DNA from 3 places in the Tardiphaga sp. 285_C5_N1_2 genome. Region 1 is predicted to be linked to each of the others. Evidence: riboswitches for the same ligand, from Rfam matches in the RefSeq annotation. Region 1 holds a riboswitch; each other region holds the start of a gene.
What was found. Region 1 has a riboswitch for cobalamin ahead of AB7951_RS26885 (TonB-dependent receptor). Riboswitches for the same ligand answer to the same signal wherever they lie in the genome.

Region 1 (2,196 bases):
GGGCTGCTGAACAGGCCGGGATCGAAATTATACGGATTGACCGACGAGGACCCGCTAAACGGTGAATTGTTGGTATGCTTGAAGTCGATGCGGTTGACGTCGAAGCCTGCCACGAACGTATTGACCATTCCGAACAGATGGCCCTCGAAGGTGGCGTCCATGCGGTCGCCTATCTGCTGCTGCTGGTGGAAGATCTCGAGATAATCGCCGCGATCGATCAGGCCGGTGCCGGAGTTGAAGCCGTAGATCTCGACCTCCTTCCAGTGGCGCTTCGCATACATATAATAGAGCGTGTTGCGCAGGGTGATGCCGTCACTGATCTGCCACTCGGTCTTTACCTGGCTCCAGCTGTCCTGATAGCGAATGTTGCTGTCGCTGACATTGTAGTTCTTGAAGCGGATCGCCTCATTGAGCTGGCCATTGATCAGCGGCGTGCCGAAATATTTTGACGGATGGCGGTCGCCATAGTCGGTGGAGAGCGTCCAGGTGATGTCCTCGGTCTGCTTGATCTGCACGGCAGCGTGCAGCGCGATGTTCGAGGTGTTGTCGCGATCGACCCAGCCATCGGACGCGTTGCCGGTGACGGCGATGCGATAGGCGACGTCCTTGCTGACCGGGCCGCCGCTATCGAGGGCGATACGGCGCGTCATGTTGCTGTCGAGCGAGATTTCAGCCTGGTTGCGCGGCACCCAGAGCGGCAGTTTTGAAATCACGTTGATAGCGCCGCCGATGGCGCCTTCGCCGTACATGACGGAGGCCGGGCCGCGCAGGACTTCGATCTTCTCGGCGGTCCAGGTGTCGAAGGGGAAGTTCACCGTTCCGGAGCCGACATAGAGGCGCGTGCCGTCATAAAGCGAAGTAACGGACCCACTGCCGGCGAAGCCGCGGGTGCTGAAAGCGATGCCGCCATTGCCGGGTTCGCCGATGGCCGTGAAGCCGGTGGCGTTCTGCGTGACGGCGTCGACCACGTTCTGCTGGCCGCGTTCGGCCATGGTTTCTGCCGATATCACCTCTACGCTGGCCGGCGTCTGCAGGCGCGTCAGGCCAAGGCGGCTCCCCGTCGATGTCGTGCCGGTGAGGTTGAGCGTCGGCGCTGCGAAGACGGGGCCTGTCGGCGTGGCAACCGGCGCGCCGGTATTGGCGGCGACATTGCGCTGCTGGCGTGAGCGTGCAGCGCGCGATGCATTGCCGTTCGTGGTGCGGCGCGCGCGTTGAGGTGTCGCTGACGGCTGAACGACAACAGGATCGAGCGTCTGGCTCGACTGTGTGGTTTGCGACCAGCTTTCGCTCGGACACAACAAGTAGGAGAGAGCAACAGAATAAAGAAAGGGAGTATGTCGCTTCAATGCGACGGGAGAAACGGAGGTCATGAACAGGACTCGCGGTTACGTGGCACGTCACCGCAAACCAAGTCGCCCCGCCCAAACAGGCAGTGTGACTTCCACCAGGACACCCCGCCCAATGTGCTCGCGTGTGACCACGACTGGCGGCAGGTCTCCTGGCTCGCGGGTCAATGCCTGTCGCCGCCTTCCCAGGTGAACACCCAGTGGCTCTTGGCGCAGGCTCGCCGCTTACAGTTGCGGGGGCAGCCGCGGAATCGGGGGATCCCCCTCACCGCATTCCCTTTTGATCCCCGAAGGGAACCGTCGCGTTCACGTTAAGGTGAAATTTCCAAATGTGTCAATCAAGCTGCCAGCCATTCGCAACTTGCTTTGGCGGGTGTTGATATTGCGCATCACCTGTCATCGCAGCGTCAAGTGTTCTGCCTAGCACCACGGGTGCCAGAGCCAGGATCAGGAGTTCGCCATGGCGCTACGTATCTCCCGCCGTCGTTTTCTCGCGCACTCAGCCGCAGTAGGCGCAAGCTTCCTGGCTATGCCTTACCTCAGCCGCGCGGCGGATCGCCCGGTCGTGTCGCATGGCGTGCAGTCCGGCGATGTCGGGACGAGCAGCGGCATGATCTGGTCGCGCGCGGATCGGCCGGCGCAGATGATGGTGGAAGTCGCCACTACCGAATCCTTCAGCAATGCGCGCATGTTGCCGGCTATCACGGCGCTGCCCGAGAGCGATTTCACGGCGAAGCTGCTGCTCGATAATCTGCCGGCCGGGCAGGATATCTTCTACCGCGTCAAATTCCGCGATCTCTCGCATACCGAGATCGTCGGCGAGCCGGTGATCGGTCGCTTCCGCACCGCG
Region 2 (2,196 bases), 4.4 Mb from region 1:
AGTGCCGCGGCGCTGGAGATGAAGCCGTCGATGATCACCGGCCGTCGTTGCGAAGCTGCGCCGAGGATCGCTCCGGCCATGCCTGCGATTTCCAGTCCGCCGAATTCGGCAAGCACATCCAGCGGCGCAGTTGCGTCGCTGCGTGCTGCCGCCTTCGTGATCGCCGCGCGCTTGCGCGCCATGCCGGCATCATCCTGCCCGGCGCCAACGCCGATACAATCATCCAGGGGGGCCGGCGCGAGTCGATGAACCACCAGTGCCGATGAGGCCGTGTTGCCAATTCCCATCTCGCCGAGCGCGATGATGTCTGCGCCGGCCTTGATCTCACCGACGGCGATTCTGAAGCCGCGCGTCAGCGCATCGGCCGCGTGCTCTGCCGTCATCGCTGGCTCGCGCGCGGCATTCGCCGTACCCATGCGAACCTTTGCATCGACCAGCTTCGGGTGCACCGGCAGCTCGGCGGCGACGCCGATGTCGATCACGCGCACACCGATGTCATTGGCCGCGGCGAAAGCATTGGCCGTGGCGCGGCCGGCCAGATAGGTCGTCACCATCGCGACCGTGACCGCCGACGGATATTGCGACACGCCTTCGGCTACGAGTCCGTGATCCCCCGCGAAGATCAGCAGCACGGCATTGTCGCCGCGGGGCTCGCCCGGATGCCGGATCATGCCGAGCTGCAGCGCCAGGTCCTCGATTCTCCCCAGCGATCCCGGCGGTTTGGCCTTGCCGTCGATGACGGCGCGGATGCCTGCCGCGATCTGCGGGTCAACAGGCGCAATGGCGGGCGGCTGCCACAAGGACTGGGAATAAGCGGGCATAGGGTTCCTTTTCGCGGCCTAACTGACGCAAGACGACCTGCAAGGTCAACAGGTCCGGGCGACAGTCCGTCGGCGCGGTTGACCCCGGCGCACCCGGCAGATAGCGTCTTTTGCGATGGTCCTTCCGCGTGGAAGGTGAATAGGGAAGCCGGTTTGAGGCCGGCGCTGCCCCCGCAACTGTAAGCGACGAGCCCGCGCCGGTGCCACTGGGAATTCTTCAGAATTCTTGGGAAGGCGGCAACAGGCTATGACTCGCAAGCCAGGAGACCTGCCATCACGAACTGTGCTTTGGAGGCGTCGTCGGGGCGGGGTGCACCGGACGGGAGCGAACCGACGGCCATGCTGTCGGCGCGATCCAACAAAGCTCGTAGGCCCGTGAGGGCATGAACTGAGCATGTGATGGATCACGACAGCGCCGATATCTCTGGCGAACAAATTTCGGTCGAACCGCCGCGCCCTGTGCCGGCTGGTCCCGTTGTCGTGAGCGTGTGCATCAGCTGCAAGGCTGCCGAAGCCGGCACGATCGTCGGGCCGGACATGTTCGATGCCGTGAAGGCCGCGCTCGGCAATGGGGATGCTACTGTGATAGTGCGTCCGGTGCAGTGTCTCAGCGTCTGCAGGCGGCCGGCGACGGTCGCGGTGACGAGTCCCGATGGCTACACGTTCCTGTTCGGCGATCTGCAGACCGACAGCGGCAGCGCGGCGCTGGTGTCTTTCGTGGAGTCCTATCAGAAGGCCGACTACGGTCTTGTACCGTGGCGGGAACGCGCCGAGGTGTTGCGCAAGGGTATGGTCGCGCGCGTGCCGCCATTGCGCTGGTCACCCGAAGACGGACGTGCTCCGAAATGACCGCGGCCTCCACCACGTTGGTGCTGGGCGGCGCGCGCTCCGGCAAGTCGTCCTTCGCCGAGAAACTGGTCGATGGTATCGGCCTGACGAAAATCTATCTGGCCACGGCAACGGCCGGCGATGACGAGATGCACGCCCGCATCGCGCAGCATCGCAGGCAGCGCGGAGAAAGCTGGATCACCTTGGAAGAGCCACTGGCGCTAGTCGATGCGCTGACGCGCGAGGCGACGGTCGGGCGCGTCGTGCTGGTGGATTGCCTGACACTGTGGCTGTCGAACCTGATGTTCGCCGAGCGCGATCCAGAGATTGAAGCGAAGCGCCTCGTGCGTTTTCTCGATGTCTCGCGCTATCCGATCGTGTTCGTGTCCAACGAAGTCGGCCTCGGCCTCGTGCCGGAGACGCCACTCGGACGCGCTTTTCGCGATGCGCAGGGCCGGCTCAACCAGATCATCGCGGCCGCCGTGCCGAATGTTGCTTTCATTGCCGCCGGGCTTCCGCTCTGGCTTAAGCGTTCCCAGGAGAATTG
Region 3 (2,196 bases), 4.3 Mb from region 1:
TGCCGCGCGGCGCCGGCTCCATCGTCTCCTTCGGCATCAAGGGCGGCCGCAATGCCGGTCGCAAATTCATTGAGGCACTGCAGCTGACCAGCCATCTCGCCAATGTCGGCGACGCCAAGACACTGGTCATTCATCCCGGAAGCACCACGCATCAGCAGATGGATGCCGAACAGCTCAAGGCCGCCGGCATCGGCGAGGAGCTGATCCGCCTCTCAGTCGGCATCGAAGCCGCCGATGACATCATCGATGACCTCGCGCAGGCGCTGCGCATCTCGCAGAAGGGCTGAGCGATGCAACTCACCGTCAACGGTCACGAGACCTATATCGCGAATGGCGGCCGCACGTTCGATCCATCGCTCCCGGTCGTCGTGATGATCCACGGCGCCGGCTTCGATCACTCGACGTGGGCGCTGCATACGCGCTGGTTCGCGCATCATGGCTTCGCCGTACTGGCGCCGGATCTGCCCGGCCATGGTCGCTCACAAGGTGAAGCGCTCACGACCATCGCCGATCTCGCAGACTGGACCGCAGCATTGATCGAGGCAGCGGGCACAAAGACTGCGCGGCTGATCGGCCATTCCATGGGCTCGCTGATTGCGCTGGAGACCGCAGCGCGGCATCCCCGTAAAGTCACGCGCCTCGACCTGATGGGCACGGCAGGGACGATGACCGTCGGCCCGGATCTGTTGAAGGATGCCGAAGCCAATCAGCACTCCGCCATCGACATGGTGTCAATCTGGGGGCTCGGCTTTCGCGCCGAACTCGGCGGCAGTCTCGCGCCGGGGTTGTGGATGCATAGCGGCGCGCAGCGCGTGCTGGAAGCCACGAAGCCGGGCGTGCTGTTCGCCGATCTCAACGCCTGCAATACATACCAGAATGCGCTGACTGCTGCGGCCCAGCTCGAAATCCCGGTCACGCTCATCCTCGGCGAGCGGGACATGATGACTCCCGCCAAGGCTGGCAAGACCCTGGCCGCCGCCTTGAAAAACGCCCGCACGGTGATTCTGCCGGGCACTGGCCACATGATGATGGTCGAGCGCCCCGACGACGTGCTCGCCGCGCTACAGCACGAGCAATAGAGTCCACAACGCGGCGATGGCTGTTGCACCGCGCGGCGCGCTGTGCTTCCTGTCTGTCGTTATCGGTGCCTCCGCGAGGAGGTGAAACGGGAATGCGGTGCGGGGAAATATCCCCTATGCCGCGGCTGCCCCCGCAACTGTAAGCGGCCATTCCAGGTCCACAAAGCCACTGAATTTGCATCGCAGATTCGGGAAGGCGGACCGGGAGACCACCGCGAGCCAGGAGACCGGCCGGTAACGAGTTTCACACTCGTTCGACGGTGGGTCGACGGAAGGGGTTAAATGACTATCCGGAATTTGGCCGCAGGCACTGCGGCCGTTGTTGTTCTGTCCTGCTCTCACAGTGCTGCGCATGCGCAGTCCAGTGCCGAGCAGCTCTCCGAAATCGTAGTGACGGCGGACAGAGCACCCGAACAACTCAATCGCACTGGCAGTTCGATCAGCGTCGTGTCAGGCGAGACCATTGCGACCAGCAATCCCGGCTCTCTGGTCGATGCGCTGCGCACCGTGCCCGGTCTCGACATCACCGAAACCGGCGGCCCTGGCGGCACCACCAATGTCCGCCTGCGCGGCGGCAACACCGGCCAGACGCTGGTGATGATCGACGGCATCCGCGTCAATGATCCCACGGCGGCGTCCGGCGATTTCGAATTCGCCATGTTCACGCCTTCGGCGATGGAGCGCATCGAAGTCCTGAAGGGCCCGCAGAGCGCACTCTATGGATCAGACGCCATGGGCGGCGTGATTAATATCATTACCAAGAAGGGCTCGGGCCCTGCGCAAGTTAACGTACGCACCGAAGCCGGCAGCTATGGCACTGTCATGACGCAGGGATCGCTGACCGGCTCCAACGGTCCGTGGTCCTACGCTTTCACAGGTGGCGGTCAGCATTCGAACGGTTTCTCGCGCTTCGGCTATCGCATCCCTCAGTTTGAAGCGCTGTACCCCAATCTCGAACGCGACGGCTTTGATCGCGTCGGCGGATCGGCCAGGATCGGCTACGATGCCGGCGAAGGCATCCGGCTGGAATCCGGCTTCGTGTCATCCTTCACGCGAGCCGCCTATGACGGCACTTTCAGTCCGACGTCGAGAGCCGTGCAGCTTCCCGACACGCCTT

Region 2: it holds a riboswitch for cobalamin, as region 1 does, so the genes downstream of both, AB7951_RS06265 (DUF1636 family protein) here and AB7951_RS26885 (TonB-dependent receptor) in region 1, are expected to answer to the same signal.
Region 3: it holds a riboswitch for cobalamin, as region 1 does, so the genes downstream of both, AB7951_RS06320 (TonB-dependent receptor domain-containing protein) here and AB7951_RS26885 (TonB-dependent receptor) in region 1, are expected to answer to the same signal.

The regions. Positions count from the first base shown of each region.
Region 1 covers NZ_CP197241.1:5,687,337-5,689,532, reverse strand. The annotation lists gene AB7951_RS26885 (TonB-dependent receptor) at 1-1,370, opposite strand, end outside; cobalamin riboswitch at 1,472-1,661, opposite strand; gene AB7951_RS26880 (alkaline phosphatase D family protein) at 1,807-2,196, shown strand, end outside.
Region 2 covers NZ_CP197241.1:1,329,226-1,331,421, forward strand. The annotation lists gene cobT (nicotinate-nucleotide--dimethylbenzimidazole phosphoribosyltransferase) at 1-821, opposite strand, end outside; cobalamin riboswitch at 921-1,111, shown strand; gene AB7951_RS06265 (DUF1636 family protein) at 1,221-1,670, shown strand; gene cobU (bifunctional adenosylcobinamide kinase/adenosylcobinamide-phosphate guanylyltransferase) at 1,667-2,196, shown strand, end outside.
Region 3 covers NZ_CP197241.1:1,344,058-1,346,253, reverse strand. The annotation lists gene AB7951_RS06330 (O-acetylhomoserine aminocarboxypropyltransferase) at 1-287, shown strand, start outside; gene AB7951_RS06325 (alpha/beta fold hydrolase) at 291-1,079, shown strand; cobalamin riboswitch at 1,126-1,329, shown strand; gene AB7951_RS06320 (TonB-dependent receptor domain-containing protein) at 1,362-2,196, shown strand, end outside.